2 regions of the Blastococcus sp. KM273129 genome follow, and region 2 is predicted to be linked to the other one. Evidence: riboswitches for the same ligand, from Rfam matches in the RefSeq annotation. Region 2 holds a riboswitch; the other holds the start of a gene.
What was found. Region 2 has a riboswitch for S-adenosylmethionine ahead of thrC (threonine synthase). Riboswitches for the same ligand answer to the same signal wherever they lie in the genome.
Positions count from the first base shown of each region.

Region 1 (8,322 bases), on a different contig from region 2:
GGATGTGCACGCCGTCGGTCATGCCGTTGGCGGCCAGCGTGCGGCGGATCTGCTCGACGATCGCCGCATCGTCGGGGATCTCCGTGAACGCGAGCGCCTGCGCGGAGCGCCGCAGCCGGGCCAGGTGTTCCTCGAGGGCGAAGATCCGGCCGCGGTAGAGCCGCAGCCCCTCCCAGACCGCGTCCCCGCCCTGCACGACGGAGTCGAACGGGCTCCCCCCGGCCTCGTCGCGGTGGGCCAGCCGGCCGCCCACGTTGACCACCAGGTCGCGGTTGCGCTCGTCGAACTGCTGCAGCACGGGTCAGCTCCTCAGCCGGCCGGCGGCCAGCTCGTCGTAGTGGGGGAGGCACTCGGCGGCGAGCCCGGCCAGCGAGCCGGGCAGCTCCACCGGCGTCTCGCGGTACGGGCCGAAGCCGGTGGAGGCCTCCACGCTCGCGTACCAGTGCGGTGCCCACACCCCGTCGGACTCCCGGCGACCGGGCGGCCACGACAGCATCCGCTCGTCGAAGGGCACCTCCAGCGCCGCGCACAGGGCGGTGAGCACGCCGCGCGGGTCGCGCAGCAGGTCGTCGGAGTCCACGACCGGTCCGCCGAAGCGGCGGTGCAGCGCGACCTGCTGGACCAGGCCGAGGTCGGCCAGGGTCGGGTGCTCGCGCACGCGGGCGTAGGAGGCGAGCAGCCGGCGCGGGTCGCGGATCAGGAACGCGTGCCGCAGGCCGGTGAAGGCGTCGAGGTCGACCTCCGGCAGCACGTGGTGGGTCATGTGCTTCTGGTAGGAGATGGTGGCGCCGCCGGGCAGCTCGCCCTCGGTGAGGGTGCGGACGACGGCGCGCCAGTCGGTGGGCTGGCTGGCGACCACCTCGTCGCGGCCGGGGTGATCGAGCCCGGTCGCGGCCAGGTAGTAGCCGTAGAGCGGCTCGTCGACGACGACCGTGTCGGGGCGGTTCTCCCAGGCGCGCATCGTCGCCGTCGACAGCGTGCGCGGACCGGACCACATCGCGATCCGCACCGGCGTCGTCGCCCGGCCGGTCCCCGTCATGCGGGCATCCTGCCTGACCGCCGGCCGGCGGTCAGCCGAACGCCCGGGAACAACGGGCTGGACGGGGCCGTTACCCTGATCGCACAACTACACAGGGGGTGATTGGTCTCGACTTCGGTCGGGTGTCCAGGGGAAGCGAGCCGAGGAAGCCAACGATGAGCTCGTTAACCACGCGTTGGAAACAACACAAGCGCCGACTCCAGTCAGCGCGAGTTCGCCCTCGCTGCCTAAGTAGCGAGGCGACTCTGTCAGCCCGGGTTCGTCATCGGCCCGGATCCTGGCATCAGCTAGATGACTCACCGTGAACGCCGGTCGCGGGCGTTCACGGGACATCTCACAGCGACTGGGCCCGTCACATCGACTCGTCCGTGAGATCGATGGGGTCGAGCAGAGGCAGTAGCGGACTGCGCTCGGAGAAGCCCTGGTCATGCGTCGAAGGACGCGGGTTCGATTCCCGCCACCTCCACCCCTGCGATGTCGTACGACATCCCGGACGCCCGGCCCCACGCCTCGTGGGGCCGGGCGTTCGTCGTTCCGGCGCCGGACCGGTGGCTAGCCGGGGGCCGGACGGGTAAGCACGGCGCTGTGGGACGAGCCTTGCGCAGGTTGCCCGGTCTGGTGGCGGCGGTCGGTGCTGCAGCGGCGGCGGTCGGGCTGCTGTGGCGTCCGTCGGCCGACCCGGTCACGGTGGTCACCCCGCGCGGGCAGTCCGCCCGGCTGGCCGGATCCGGGCTGTACCGCTACGACACGGTCTTCACCGCCACGAACAACACCGCCGTCGACGCCGTCGTCCTGGCGTTCGGCATCCCGCTCGTGGTCCGGGCCTGGCTGGAGCACCGCAAGGCATCCCCGCGCGGGACGCTGCTGCTCGCCGGCTCGCTGGGCTACCTGCTGTACGTCTACGCCAACTACGCCCTGGGTGTGGCCTACAACCCGCTCTACCTGGCCTACGTGACGCTGCTCTCGGGCTCGCTGTTCGGGTTCGTCGCGGCGCTCAGCGAGACCAGCCGGGCCGCCCTGGCCGCCGCTGCCGCGGACCCCGACCTCCCGCACCGCTCCCTGTCCTGGTTCCTGCTCGCCTCGGCGGCGGTGACGGCCGTGGTCTGGTTGCAGCCTCTCGTGACCGCGCTGCTGCAGGGGACCGCGCCCGACCTGCTCGACGTCTACACCACGACGGTCACGTACTCCCTCGACCTGGCCGTCATCACCCCGGCGGCTGCGCTGGCCGGGCTGCTGGTGCGCCGCCGCGAGCCGTTCGGCTACCTGCTGGCGGCACCGCTGCTCGTGACCATCGTGCTGCTGCTGCCGTCGATCTCCCTGGCCACCGCGCTGCAGGTCGCCGCCGGGATCTCCTTCACGCCCGCCCAGGTCGTCGGCCCGATCTCCGGCTTCGCCGTCCTCGGTGCAGTCGGTGGCTGGCTGCTGGCCCGACTGCTCCGCGCGGTCCCCACGAGCGTGCCGGGGCCGGCCCCGGACGTCGCTGTGAGTGACGTCGCAGGTCGTGGAGGGGAAACGCCCGGATCCGGTCCGTAGACTCGCTGCCGCAACCATCCGGAGCGGCTGAGAGACCTGGCTCGTCGACGTCGCAGCAACCCCCCGCATCGGCGGGCGCGGGTGCTACTGCCAGGACCGATGGAGGAACACCATGCGGTACGAGCTGCTCTCGTGGGCCCGCCGGCACGTCGACCTGTGCCGCACCGGCACAGCCCTGTGCCGCTGAGGCCTCCCGCCTCCCGGCGACGCCCGCCCTCGTAGCGGCGGGCCTGCCGCCCCCACCGCGGCGCACCGCGGTCCACCACGCCCTCGCCGGCGTCGTCGCCCGCCCGTGCCTGCTCAACCCCCGGAGACCCCATCCCGTGATCGAACTGAAGGACGTCCGCAAGGTCTTCCCCGCCCGCGGGCGGGCCGGCGAGGTCGTCGCCGTCGACGGCGTCAGCCTGTCCGTCGACCGGGGCGAGTTCGCCGGCGTCGTGGGCCCCAGCGGCTCGGGCAAGAGCACGCTGGTGCGCCTGGTCAACCTGCTGGAGCGGCCCACCTCGGGCTCGGTGACCGTCGACGGGCAGGTGCTCACCGAGCTCCCCGACGAGCGGGTCCGGCAGGCGCGGCGGTCCATCGGCATGGTCTTCCAGCACTTCGAGCTGCTCGACTCGCGCACCGCCGCGGGGAACGTGGAGCACCCGCTCGAGCTCGCCGGCGTCGGCCGGGCCGAGCGCCGGCGGCGGGCGGGGGAGCTGCTGGACCTCGTGGGCCTCGCCGACCGCGCGGACGCCCGCCCCGCGCAGCTCTCCGGCGGGCAGCAGCAGCGGGTGGCCATCGCCCGCGCGCTCGCCGCCCGCCCGGACGTGCTGCTCTGCGACGAGGCCACCTCCGCGCTCGACCAGGCCAGCACCACCGGGGTCCTGGAGCTGCTGCGCCGGGTGCGGGACGAGCTGGGGCTGACCGTCCTGCTGATCACCCACGAGATGTCCGTGGTCAAGGCCGTGTGCGACAGCGCCGTCCTGCTGGACCGCGGGCGGGTCGTCGACGGCGGCCGGCTGGCCGACGTGCTGACCCGGCCGGGCTCGCCGCTGGGCGAGGCGCTGCTCCCGGCGCCGGTCGCGGACGCCGGGGCCGGGCACGACGGCGCCCTGCTGCGGGTGACCGTCACCGACCGCACGCCGGAGACCCGCGTCCTGCAGACCCTGATCGGGGAGCTCGGCCTGGCCGTCGAGATCGCCGGCGGGTCGGTGGAGACGGTGGCCGGTGGCCGCTACGGCCGGCTGCTCCTGCGGGTGACCGGCGGAGGAGCGGGGCTGGACGACGCCGTGCACCGGCTGCGGACCGGCGGCGTCCTGGTCGAGCGCGTGGCCGCGACGGCGGAGGTGGCCCGGTGAGCGACTGGAACCGCATCTGGCCGCAGCTGCTGGACGCCACCTGGGAGACGCTGTACATGGTGGGCGTCGCGGCGCTGGTCACCGTGCTGCTCGGCGTCCCGCTGGGCGTGCTGCTCACGGTCACCGCCCCCGGCGGGCTGGCCCCTCGGCCGCTGCTCAACCGCGCGCTGGGCCTGGTCGTCAACCTCGGCCGGGCACTGCCGTTCATCATCCTGCTGGTCCTCGTCGCCCCCGTCACCCGCGGCATCGTCGGGACGACGATCGGCTCCACCGCGGCGATCGTGCCGCTGACCATCGGCGCCGTCCCGTTCCTCGCCCGGCTGGTCGAGACCAGCCTGCGCGAGGTCGCCGCCGGCAAGGTGGAGGCGGCGCTGTCCATGGGCGCCCGCCGGCGCGACGTCGTGCGCACCGTGCTGCTGCCCGAGGCCCGGCCCTCGCTGGTCGCCGGGGTCACGGTCACCGTCGTCGCGCTGATCAGCTACTCGGCCATGGCCGGTGCGGTCGGCGGCGGCGGGCTCGGCGACTTCGCCATCCGCTTCGGCTACCAGCAGTTCCGCACCGACATCACCCTGGCGACCGTCGTCCTCCTGCTGGTCATCGTCCAGGCCCTCCAGTGGGCCGGCGACCGCTGGGCGCGCTCGCTCGCGCACGCCTGACCGACCTCTCCGGCGGCCGCCCGGCCGCCGTCCCACCGCACCACCCGAGGAGAACCACCACCATGCGCACCCGCTTCACCACCGTCCTGGCCGCTTCGGCGATGACGGCCCTGCTCGCCGCCTGCGGCGGCGAGGCCGAGCTGTCGGCGGCCGACGAGCCGCTGCGGGTCGGCGCGTCCCCGGTCCCGCACGCGGAGATCCTGCGCTACATCGACGAGAACCTCGCCGAGGACGCCGGCCTGGACCTGGAGATCGTCGAGTTCACCGACTACGTGCAGCCCAACGTCGCCCTCGACGACGGCTCCCTGGACGCCAACTACTTCCAGACGATCCCGTACCTGGAGGAGCAGGAGGCCAGCGCCGGCTACGACTTCGCGGCGCTCGACCCGGTGCACATCGAGCCGCTCGGCATCTACTCGAACACGCTGACCGACCTCGCCGAGCTGCCCGACGGCGCGACGGTGGCGATCCCGAACGACCCGACCAACGCCGCGCGGGCGCTGCGGCTGCTCGAGGCCAACGGCCTGATCACCCTGGCCGACACCGGCGACGCCGCGCCGACCTCGCTGGACATCGAGGGCAACCCGAGGAACCTCGAGATCTCCGAGGTCGAGGCCGCGCAGGTGCCCCGCTCGCTGGCCGACGTGGACATCGCGGTCATCAACGGCAACTACGCCATCGAGGCCGACCTGGTCCCCGCCGAGGACGCGCTGGCCCTGGAGGAGGGCGAGGGCAACCCCAACGCCAACCTCCTGGTGGTGCGCACCGGCGACGAGGGCGACGAGCGCATCCAGGAGCTGGAGGAGCTGCTGCACTCCGACGAGGTGCGCCAGTTCATCGAGCAGAACTACGAGGGCGCTGTCCTCGCCGCGTTCTGACCGGCGCATCGTGACCACCGGGGCGGGGCGCCCGCACGGACGCCCCGCCCCGTACGCCACCCCGCTCGCATGTGTACGCTCGTTCCTATGAGCTCTCCGCCGGCTGGACGAGCCGGCCCGGTGGGCGCCGACCCAGCGCCGGTCCGCCGTCCGCGCCGGCACGACCCCGGACGGCGCGACCGGCTGGTCGACACCACCCTCGACGTCATCGCCGCGCGCGGGGTCGCGGCGGCCACGCACCGGGCGATCGCCCGCGCCGCCGACGTCCCGCTGGGGTCGCTGACCTACCACTTCGGCTCGCTCGCCGAGCTGCTCGCCGCCGCCTTCACCCGGCACGTCGACGACGTCGCCGCGCGCTTCGACGCGCGCATGGCCGCCGCCCCCGACCGCACCGCGGCGCTGGAGGCGCTGGTCGAGCACCTCACCGGCGACCTGCTGGGCTCGCAGCGGGACCTCGTGCTCGCCGTCGAGCTCTACGTCGCCGCGGCCCGCGACGCCGAGCTGCGCGCGGTCACCCAGGACTGGATGTCACGGAGCCGCCGCAGCCTGGAGCGCCACCTGGACCCGGTCACCGCCCGGGAGGTCGACGCCCTGGTCGAGGGGCTGGTCCTGCACAGCGCGCTGTCCACCGACCCGATGGACGCCGCCCAGATCCGTGCCGCGCTGCTCCGGTTCGCCGGCTGAGGAGGGCTGCCCCGTGTCCACCGCTCCCGCCGCCGTCGAGCCCCCGCGCCTGCGCCGCGCCCGCCGCGCCGTCGCCGCCTGCTTCTTCCTCAACGCCGTCTTCTACGCCGGGCTGGTACCCCGCTTGCCCGCGGTCAAGGCGGAGCTGGAGCTGAGCAGCACCGCGCTGGGCGCCGCCCTGGCCGCCGTGCCGTTGGGCGCCCTGCTCGCCGGGCTGTCGTCGGCCGCGCTCAACCGCCGGTTCGGCTCCGGCCGGGTCGCCACCTACGGCCTGGCGCTGCTCGGTGCGGTCGTGTGGACGGTGTCGGTGGCGCCCAACTGGGCCGCCCTGGCCGCCGGGTTCCTCGTGGTCGGCGCCCTCGACGCCGTCATCGACGTCGCCCAGAACGCGCACGGACTGCGTGTGCAGCGGCTCTACGGCCGCTCGATCATCAACTCGCTGCACGGCGTGTGGAGCATCGGCGCGGTCACCGGCGGGCTGCTCGGCTCAGCCGCGGCGGGGCTGGGCATCCCGCTGCCGGTGCACCTCGGCGTCTCGGCGGTGGTCTTCGGGGCGGCCGCCCTCGTCGTCTCCCGCGGCGTGCTCCCCGGTTCGGACGAGCCGGAGCCGGTGGCCGAGGCGGTGCCGCGGGAACGGCCGCGCCGGCGGGCTGCGCTCCCCGCCCTGGCGGTGCTCGGCCTGCTGGCCGGCTGCGGTGCGCTGATCGAGGACGTCGGCGCCTCGTGGAGCGCGCTCTACCTGCGCACCGAGCTCGCGGCCGGCGCGGCCGTCGCGGGGCTGGGCTTCGTCGCCCTCTCGGCTGCGATGACGGTCGGCCGGCTGACCGGTGACCGCGTGGTCGACCGGTTCGGGGAGCGCCGGGTCGCGCGGGCCGGGGGTGCGCTCGCCGCGGTGGGTCTCGGCGTGGCGCTCGCCTGGCCCTCGGTGCCCAGCACCCTGGCCGGGTTCGCGCTGGCCGGCCTCGGCGTCGCCACCCTCATCCCGGCCGTCTACCACGCCGCAGACGAGCTCCCCGGCCTGCCGCACGGCCAGGGCCTGATGGTGATCAACTGGCTGCTGCGGATCGGCTTCCTGGTCTCCCCGCCGCTGATCGGGGTGGTGGCCGACGCCGCCGGCCTGCGGGTGGCGCTGCTCGGGGTGGTGGTGGCCGGCGTCGGCGCGCTCGTGCTCGGGCGCGCGCTGCCGGGCCGCGCTGCCACCCCGGCGGGTGACGGGCCGGACGGCGGCGGCGCCGCTCGGTGATCATGGTCGCGTGACCCCGATCGGGTGCCCGGCCGTGCCGTCCGCCGGCCGCGCTCGTTGAGCCGCACGTGACCACCGCGGGCGACGACGTGCGCCGCCGGCTGACCGGCATGGCCGAGTGGGCGCCCAGCGGCCGGCTGGCCGTCCCGGTGATCGTGGGCCTGGTCATCGCGGCCAACCTGGTCGGCGTCGGCACCGTGGCGCTGCTGCTGCTCGGCGTGGACGGCGACCGGGGGAGCGTGGGCCGCGCCGAGGTGCTGTGGGCGGCCGCGGGCTACCTCGCGGTCGCCCTGCCGCTGGCCGTGCTCGCCGGGCTGGGGCGGCAACGGGCCACCAACCGCTGGCTGACGGCCGGCCGCGCGCCCACGGTGGCGGAGGCCCGTCAGGCGCTGCGGCTGCCGCTGGACACCGCCCTCGTCGCGGCCGTCGTCTGGCTGCTCGGCGCGGTGCTGGTGGGCGTCGTCGCGGCGGCCGCCTTCCCCGACGCCCGGGTCGGCGCCCGCATCGGCGTCGCCGTGGTGCTGGGCGGGGTGGTCACCGCCGGCGTCACCTACCTGCTGGTGGCCCGGGCCGCCCGCGCCGTCACCGCCCGCGCCCTGGCCGCGCACCCGCCCGCGGGGGTGCTCACCCTGGGGGTGCGCATCCGCCTGCTGCTCACCTGGGGGCTGACCAGCGGGGTGCCGATGGTCGGCGTCGTCCTGCTCTACCTCGACCCGAGCAACCCCGAGGGGCCCGGGCGCACCGCCGTCGTCTTCCTCGTGGTGGTCGCGCTGCTGGTCGGCGCGCTGGCCACGGTGCTCACCGCCCGCGCCGTGGGCCAGCCGCTGCGCGACCTGCGCCGCGCCGTGCAGCAGGTCGGCGCCGGCGACTACGACGTCGACGTCGTGGTGGACGACGCGGGGGAGATCGGCCTGCTGCAGGAGGGCGTCAACTCCATGGCCGCCGGCCT
Region 1 covers NZ_SSXB01000011.1:29,819-38,140, reverse strand. Annotated here, with positions in the region: gene E9565_RS05160 (aminotransferase class IV) at 1-298, opposite strand, end outside; gene E9565_RS05155 (hypothetical protein) at 302-1,039, opposite strand; RNA gene ssrA (transfer-messenger RNA) at 1,134-1,508, shown strand; gene E9565_RS05145 (hypothetical protein) at 1,646-2,572, shown strand; SAM riboswitch class I at 2,584-2,678, shown strand; gene E9565_RS23510 (putative leader peptide) at 2,685-2,759, shown strand; gene E9565_RS05140 (methionine ABC transporter ATP-binding protein) at 2,896-3,912, shown strand; gene E9565_RS05135 (methionine ABC transporter permease) at 3,909-4,568, shown strand; gene E9565_RS05130 (MetQ/NlpA family ABC transporter substrate-binding protein) at 4,631-5,446, shown strand; gene E9565_RS05125 (TetR/AcrR family transcriptional regulator) at 5,567-6,130, shown strand; gene E9565_RS05120 (MFS transporter) at 6,144-7,373, shown strand; gene E9565_RS23120 (adenylate/guanylate cyclase domain-containing protein) at 7,442-8,322, shown strand, end outside.
Region 1: another riboswitch for S-adenosylmethionine. It lies ahead of E9565_RS23510 (putative leader peptide); the one in region 2 lies ahead of thrC (threonine synthase).

Region 2 (8,322 bases):
GAAGACGCCGACAGGGGCCGGCCCGCTCGCGCGGACCGGCCCCTGCCGGAGGTGGTGCTAGGTGGTCGGACTCAGAAGTCCATGCCGCCCATGCCGCCGTCGCCACCGGGCATGGCCGGAGCGGACTTCTCCGGCTTGTCGGCGATGACGGCCTCGGTGGTGAGGAAGAGCGCCGCGATGGAGGCGGCGTTCTGCAGCGCCGAGCGGGTCACCTTGGCGGGGTCGATGATCCCGGCGGCGACGAGGTCCACGTACTCGCCGGTGGCGGCGTTGAGGCCCCAGCCGGTCTCCGAGTTGCGGACCTTCTCCGCCACGACGCCGCCCTCGAGGCCGGCGTTGATGGCGATCTGCTTCAGCGGCGCCTCGAGCGCGACGCGCACGATGTTGGCACCGGTCGCCTCGTCGCCCTCGAGCTCGAGCTTGTCGAACGCGACGGCCGTGGCCTGCGCGAGGGCGACGCCACCACCGGCGACGATGCCCTCCTCGACGGCGGCCTTGGCGTTGCGCACCGCGTCCTCGATGCGGTGCTTGCGCTCCTTGAGCTCGACCTCGGTCGCGGCGCCGGCCTTGATGACGGCGACGCCACCGGCCAGCTTGGCCAGGCGCTCCTGCAGCTTCTCCCGGTCGTAGTCGGAGTCCGACCGCTCGATCTCGCTGCGGATCTGGTTGACCCGGCCGGCGATCTGGTCGGTGTCCCCGGCACCCTCGACGATCGTCGTCTCGTCCTTGGTGACGACGACCTTGCGGGCGCGGCCCAGCAGCTCGAGGCCGGCGGTGTCGAGCTTGAGGCCGACCTCCTCGCTGATGACCTGGCCACCGGTGAGGATGGCGATGTCGCCGAGCATGGCCTTGCGGCGGTCACCGAAGCCCGGCGCCTTGACGGCGACGGACTTGAAGGTGCCGCGGATCTTGTTCACGACCAGGGTCGCGAGGGCCTCGCCCTCGACGTCCTCGGCGATGATGGCCAGCGGCTTGCCCGACTGCATGACCTTCTCCAGCAGCGGGAGCAGGTCCTTGACCGAGCTGATCTTGCTGTTGACGACGAGCACGTACGGGTCGTCGAGGACGGCCTCCATGCGCTCGGCGTCGGTGACGAAGTAGGGCGAGATGTAGCCCTTGTCGAAGCGCATGCCCTCGGTGAGCTCGAGCTCGAGGCCGAAGGTGTTGCTCTCCTCGACGGTGATGACGCCTTCCTTGCCGACCTTGTCCATCGCCTCGGCGATGAGCTCGCCGATGGCGGGGTCGGCGGCGGAGATCGACGCGGTGGCGGCGATCTGCTCCTTGGTCTCGACGTCCTTGGCCGTGGAGAGCAGGTACTCGCTGACCGAGGCGACGGCCTTCTCGATGCCCTTCTTGAGGGCCATCGGGTTGGCGCCGGCGGCGACGTTGCGCAGACCCTCGCGCACGAGAGCCTGGGCGAGCACGGTGGCGGTGGTGGTGCCGTCACCCGCGACGTCGTCGGTCTTCTTCGCGACCTCCTTGACGAGCTCGGCCCCGATCTTCTCCCACGGGTCCTCGAGCTCGATCTCCTTGGCGATGCTCACACCGTCGTTGGTGATCGTGGGGGCGCCCCACTTCTTCTCCAGGACGACGTTGCGGCCCTTGGGGCCGAGGGTCACCTTGACGGCGTCGGCGAGGGTGTTCATGCCCCGCTCGAGGCCGCGGCGCGCCTCTTCCTCGAAGGCGATCATCTTGGCCATGTGGTGATGTCCTCCATGCGTTGATCGCTGCACGGCCGGGTGCGGCGCCCGCGACGGACGACACCAGCGGTGCGGGCGCTCCTTCGGCCCGCGCGCCGGTGCCTCACCGACCGACCTGATTGGCACTCAAAGGGTACGAGTGCCAGGCCCGAGTCTGGCACTCGGGGCGGGTGAGTGCAAGGAACGCCGGAGGCCCGGCCCCCCGCTGGGGGGACCGGGCCTCCGATCGGTGCTGCTGGGTGGTCCTCAGGCGCTACGGACGGCGTCGGCCTGGGGGCCCTTGGCACCCTGGACGACCTCGAACTCGACGCGCTGACCCTCGTCGAGGCTCTTGTACCCGTCCATCTGGATGGCCGAGTAGTGGACGAAGACGTCCTGGCCGCCGTCGACGGCGATGAAGCCGAAGCCCTTCTCGGCGTTGAACCACTTCACGGTGCCCTGTGCCACGTGTGCTCCCACGTTTCGTGCGTGCGGACGGTCCCTCTGGATCGGGAGACCGGGCCTAGCTCTTCCGCCCGCATATCACGAACATGGAACTGGATCCGCGCGAGAAGGTACATCAGCGGCGGCCGGGCGCAAGAGCTTCCCCGCCATCGTGTTGCCGGATCGGGCGACCGCGGCCTCAGCCGATGAGCCCGGCGGCCCGCACCGACCTGAGGGAGGGGTCCACCCGGTGCGTCGGGCCGACGACGGGCTCGAGCGGGTCGAGGGTCTTCAGCCCCTCCCCCGTGTTGAGGACGACGGTCTCCTTCGCCGGGTCGAGCCGCCCGCTCTCGACCAGCGTGCGGAGCACCGCGACGGTCACCCCGCCGGCGGTCTCGGCGAAGATGCCGGTGGTGCGGGCCAGGTCGCGGATGCCCTGGACGATCTCGTCGTCGCCCACCCGCGCGACCGCGCCGCCGGTGCGCCGGATCGCGTCGAGCGCGTAGGGGCCGTCGGCGGGGTTGCCGATGTTGAGCGACTTCGCGATCCCGGTGGGCTTCACCGGCTTGACGACGTCCCAGCCGTTGTCGAACGCGGTGGCGATCGGGTCGCAGCCGGCCGACTGCGCGCCGAAGATCGTCCACTCGGTGGCCTCGACGATGCCGGCCGCCGCCAGCTCGCGGAACGCCTTGTCCACCTTGGTGAGCAGCGAGCCGGAGGCCATCGGGATGACCACCTGGGCCGGGATGCGCCAGCCCAGCTGCTCGGCGATCTCGTAACCCATCGTCTTGGAGCCCTCGGCGTAGTAGGGCCGGACGTTCTGGTTGACGAAGGCGGTGTCCTCGAACTCGTCGGTCTCGCCGAGCTCGCTGGTCAGCCGGTTGACGTCGTCGTAGGAGCCGTCGACGGCGACCAGCGTCTGCCCGTAGACCGCCGACTGCACGACCTTGCCGGGCTCCAGGTCGCTCGGGATGAAGACGAACGAGGGCAGGCCGACGCGGGCGGCGTGCGCGGCCACGGAGTTGGCCAGGTTGCCGGTGGAGGCGGCGGCGATCTTCTTGTAGCCCAGGCCCTTGGCGGCGGTCGCGGCGAGGCTGACGACGCGGTCCTTGAAGGAGTGGGTGGGGTTGGCCGAGTCGTCCTTGACCCAGAGCCCGCCGGTGAGGCCGAGCTCGGCGGCGAGGCGGTCGGCGCGGACCAGCGGGGTCATCCCCGGGTCGAGCGAGACGCGGTCGGCCGGGTCCTGGCCCACGGGCAGCAGGGCCACGTACCGCCAGATGTTCTGCGGGCCGGCCTCGATCTGCTCGCGGGTGACGGCCTTCATCAGCTCGGGGTCGTAGTCGACCTCCAGCGGGCCGAAGCACTCGGCGCAGGCGTGCTGGGCGATGAGCCCGAACGTGGCGCCGCAGTTGCGGCAGACCAGCCCGCGCGCGGGACAGGGGGGCACCGGGCCGCCGGCAGCGGAGTCGGCCTGGAGCGATCCGGGAGCGGTGAGGGTCATGCGACGACTACCTCCTCATCTTCCCCGCTGCGGGCCGTCGAGCCGCGCGGGACGGAATTGGCACCTCCCGCCCGTCGCGCGGAGCGCGGCAGGCGGCGGTTGCCGGGGCTTCGTCGGGCCGTGTCCCTCTGCCCCTCTGGATGAGTGAACGGGGTGGACTCTACCCAGTCGCGGCGCGCGCCCGGCGGCGGGACAGGATGGGCCGGTGAGCGCGCGCGTCGTCTACACCGACCTCGACGGCACGATGGTGGGCCCGCGGGGCTCCTTCTGGCACACGGCGGGACGGGACCTCACCGACGGGCCGGCCGGCGCGCTGCTGGACCTGCACCGGGCGGGGACGGCGTTGGTGCTGGTCAGCGGCCGCACCTACGAGCAGGTGGTCGAGGCCGCGCGGATCTTCGCCGCCGACGGCGCCATCGCCGAGCTGGGCGCCACCATCGGCTGGGGCTCCGGGCGGAACACCCACCGGCTGCGGGGCGCGCTGCCCGAGGAGTACGGGGAGCGCACCCCGATGGACGTCATGGCCGAGCTCGGCGTCGTCGAGGACCTGGTCGCCGCGCACCCCGGGCGGCTGGAGTGGCACGCGCCGTGGCACGCCACCCACGCCACCGACGCGCTGCTCCGCGGCCGGGTGGACGCGCTCGCCGTGGACGCGTGGCTGGCCGAGCGCGGGGCCGGCTGGCTGACGCTCAAGGACAACGGCGCGATCCCCGCCGCACCGTGGATGGGGCTGGCCGAGGAGGCCGCCCCGCCGCGGGTCTACCACCTGATGCCGCGCGGCATCTCCAAGGGCGCGGCGATCGCCTGGGACCTGGAGCGCCGCGGGCTCTCCCCCGACGACGCCGTGGCCATCGGGGACAGCGTCAGCGACCTGGACATGGCGCCGGCGGTGGGCCGGCTGTGGATCACCGCGAACGGGGCCGCCGTCGACGGCATGGCCGAGGCGCTGGCCGCCGTCCCCAACGCCTCGGTGACCGCCGGGGCCATGGGCGAGGGCTGGGCCCAGGCGGTGCGCGCGTCGCTGTGAGCGGGCCGCCGCCGGGCCTGGAGCCAGGGGTGACCCGGCCCCAGCAGCGCTCTGCCCACTCCGGCGGGGCAGAGCGCCACTCCCGCGGGGAGGACGCCCGGCGGGGAGGGGCCGTCAGCCGGCCCGGGGCTCGCGGCCCGGCCGCGCGCAGGGACGGTGTCGCCCGGTGGGGCGGCAGCTACGACGTGACGTCGCGGCGGGCGAAGTGGCGGAAGCCCAGGGCGGTGAAGACGGCGGCGTAGACCAGCGCCTGCACCACCCCGCGGAACAGGTCCCCGGAGTCCACCGGCGTCTGCAGCAGGTCGGTCCACGCGTAGGCCTCCGCGAGCGGGAACCAGTCGCGGATCGCGCCGAGCTGCTCCACCTCGTCGAGGATCGCGAAGACGACGACGGTGAACACGGCGCCACCGACGGCGGCCAGGGGCGCGTCGGTGATCGTGGAGAACCAGAAGGCCAGCGCGCCGACGGTGAGCAGGTGCACCGCCAGGTAGCCCAGCATGCCGGCCAGCCGCAGCATGCCCTCGCCCTGGTCGATGCCGACGCCGACCGGTGTGGTGATGTCGCCGAAGCCGAACGCGATGCCCCCGGCCACCACCGAGACCACCGCGAGCGTCAGCAGCGCGCCGACCGCCTGCACGAACGCGGCGAGCCACTTCTGCCGGAGCAGCCGCGCCCTCGGGACCGGGGTGGCCAGCGCGTACCGCAGCGACCCCCACTGCGCCTCGCTGGCGACGGTGTCGCCGAAGACGAGCGCGTAGACGACGACGAGGAAGAAGCCCGTGGTCGCGAAGAGCACGAACAACGTGAAGTTCAGCCCGCTCGCCGTCGCGACGTCGACGAGGTTGATCCGCGCGTTCTCCGCGGCCTCCTCGTCGGCCCCCAGCTGCAGGGCGGCGATCAGGACCAGCGGCAGCGCGGCCATCAGCGCGAAGACGCCCAGGGTGCGCCGGCGCTTGAACTGCCGGCGCAGCTCGACCGGGAGCCGCAGGGTCCGCTCCGGCCGGTACCCGGCGACCGCCCCGGTCGGCTGCACGTGCTGCTCGGTGCCCGTCGTCATGACTCCCCCACCAGCGCCAGGAAGGCGTCCTCCAGCCGGCGACGCGGCGTGAACTGCTCCACGGCGACGCCCGCCGAGACCAGCGCCTGCAGCACGTCGGCCCGCCGCACGCCGTCGAGCTCGGCCACCAGGCCGTCGTCCGTGCGGCCGGCGGTCACGCCGGGCAGGCCCGACAGGACGGCGACCGCCCGGTCGGTGTCGGCGTCGTCGGCCAGGCCGACCAGCACCGAACCGCCGGCACCGACGATCTCCTCGACGGTGCCCTGGGCGATCTTCTGCCCCTTGGCCATCACGACGACGTGGCTGCAGGTCTGCTCGATCTCGCTCAGCAGGTGGCTGGAGACGATGACCGTGCGGCCGGTGGCGGCGTAGTTGCGCAGCACCTCGCGCATGGCGTGGATCTGCGGCGGGTCGAGCCCGTTGGTCGGCTCGTCGAGCACCAGGAGGTCGGGCAGGCCGAGCATCGCCTGGGCGATCGCGACCCGCTGGCGCATGCCCTGGCTGTACCGGCGCACCGGCCGGTCGATCGCCGCGCCGAGGCCGGCGACCTCGATCGCCTCCTCCATGTGCGCGTCCTCGGCCGGGCGGCCCGTGGCGGCCCAGTAGAGGGTCAGGTTGTCCCGGCCGGAGAGGTGCGGTTGCAGGCCGGTGCCCTCCACGAACGAGCCCAGCCGGGACAGCACCGGGGCACCGGGGCCGGCGGCGTGCCCGAAGATGCTGATCCGGCCGTCGGTGGGCCGGATCAACCCCATGAGCATGCGCAACGACGTCGTCTTCCCGGCCCCGTTGGGCCCGAGCAGGCCGAGCACCTGGCCGCGCCGCACCTCGAAGGAGAGGTCGCGGACGGCGACGAAGCCGTCCTTGTACGCCTTGGTCACGCCGGTGAAGCGCAGGGGGACGTCCTCCCCGTCGGGCTCCACCTGCGAGATCCGCCGGTCGCGGCGCCTGCCCCACCAGCGGGCGGACAGCCAGCCCAGCAGCCCGAGGCCGGCGAGGACGGCCAGCAGCACCCACCAGCGGGAGGCGCCGGTCGGGGCCTCGCTGCGGCCTTCCACTTCGGGGGCGGCCAGCGTCGCCTCACCCGCGGAGACGCCGTTGGGGGCGGTGTCCGAGGCCAGCCCGACCGAGTAGACCGCCGCCTCGGCCGGCAGCGCGAAGGCCTGGTCGGTGGAGGAGACCAGCACGCGCATGGTGTGCCCGGTCTCGAAGCGGTGCACGATGCCCGGCAGCGTGACGCTGACCCGCGTCGGGGCGGTCGGGTCGGTGGAGACGCCGGTGAGCGCGAGCGGCGCCACCAGCCCGCCGGGCAGCGTGGTCGCGCCGTCCGGGCCGACGTCGTAGAGCTTGGCGAAGAGGGTGGCGCTGCCGCTGGGCGAGGCCACCGCGAGGTCGATCGTCGAGGCGCCGACGACCTCGACCGGGGCCTCCAGCGGGGCGCTGTCGAACGCGGCGAACTGGCCGGGGATCTCCGCGGTGCTGCCGCCGAGCGCGGAGGTCAGCGCCCCGAGCCCGGGCAGCGTGGTGAGCGCGGCGGGCGTGCCACCGGCGGGGGTGACGACGGGCTGGACGGGGCCGGAGACGGTCACCGCCCGGCGGGTGGCCGGCTCGGCGCCGTCCAGCCCGGGGTAGACCTCGGCCGCGACGGCCCGGCCGCCGCCCTGGACCCGCCCGACCGTGGTGCCCAGGCCGGTGGGGGCGGGGAACTCGAACCCCGTGCCGGGGTCCTCGCCCTGCCCCCGCAGGTGCCAGTCGAACCAGCCGGCGACGTGGTCGCGCAGGTCCTGCACCTGCCCGTCCGACGACGAGGCGTCGTGGCCGCCGGCGAACCAGACCACCTTGACCGGGGTCCCGTCCGCGGCGATCCCCCGCGCGTTCGCGTCGGCCTGGCCCAGCCCGAACAGCGAGTCCTGGGTGCCCTGCACCAGCAGCGTCGGCACGTCGATCCGGTCGAGGACGCCGGCCGGGCTGCTGCGGTCGAGCACCGCGGCGACCTCCGGCGTCAGCGTGCCGGTGGAGGCGGCCGCCTGGTAGGCCTCGCACACCTCGAGGCGGAAGCGGCCGCAGGTGAGCAGCAGCTCGGCGGCCTCCGGGTCCGCGGCGGCCTGCTCGAGCAGCCGCTCGGGCAGGCCGGCGGGCAGCGCGCCACCGCCGGCCCCACCGGCCCCGCCGCCGAGGGCGTCCAGCAGGCCGCCCGAGGCCGAGCCGATCCCGAAGAACAGCCCGGACCACAGCTGCTTGTAGACGCCGGCCGCCTCCGTCTGCGGCACCGCGGCGACCGTGTCCGCGACGAGGTCGCCGGTCTGGGACGGGAAGAGCGACGCGGTCAGCGAGTGCCAGGTGATCTGCGGCGCGATGGCGTCGACCCGCTCGTCGTAGGCCGCGCCGAGCAGGGCGAGCGCCCCGCCGTACGAGCCGCCGGCCACCCCCACCCGCGGGTCGCCCTCGGCGTCGAGCTCGACCTCCTCGCGCTCGGCCAGCAGGTCGAGCAGCGTGGAGAGATCGGCGATCTCGTAGCGCGGGTCGTTGAGCCCGATCCGCCCGGTGCTCTCCCCGAAGCCGCGGGCCGAGTAGGTGAGGACGACGTACCCGCGGTCGGCCAGGTCCGCCGCGTCGT
Region 2 covers NZ_SSXB01000029.1:3,653-11,974, reverse strand. Annotated here, with positions in the region: gene groL (chaperonin GroEL) at 72-1,700, opposite strand; gene E9565_RS10470 (cold-shock protein) at 1,947-2,147, opposite strand; gene thrC (threonine synthase) at 2,323-3,624, opposite strand; SAM riboswitch class I at 3,637-3,771, opposite strand; gene E9565_RS10460 (HAD hydrolase family protein) at 3,830-4,651, shown strand; gene E9565_RS10455 (ABC transporter permease) at 4,830-5,708, opposite strand; gene E9565_RS10450 (alpha/beta fold hydrolase) at 5,705-8,322, opposite strand, start outside.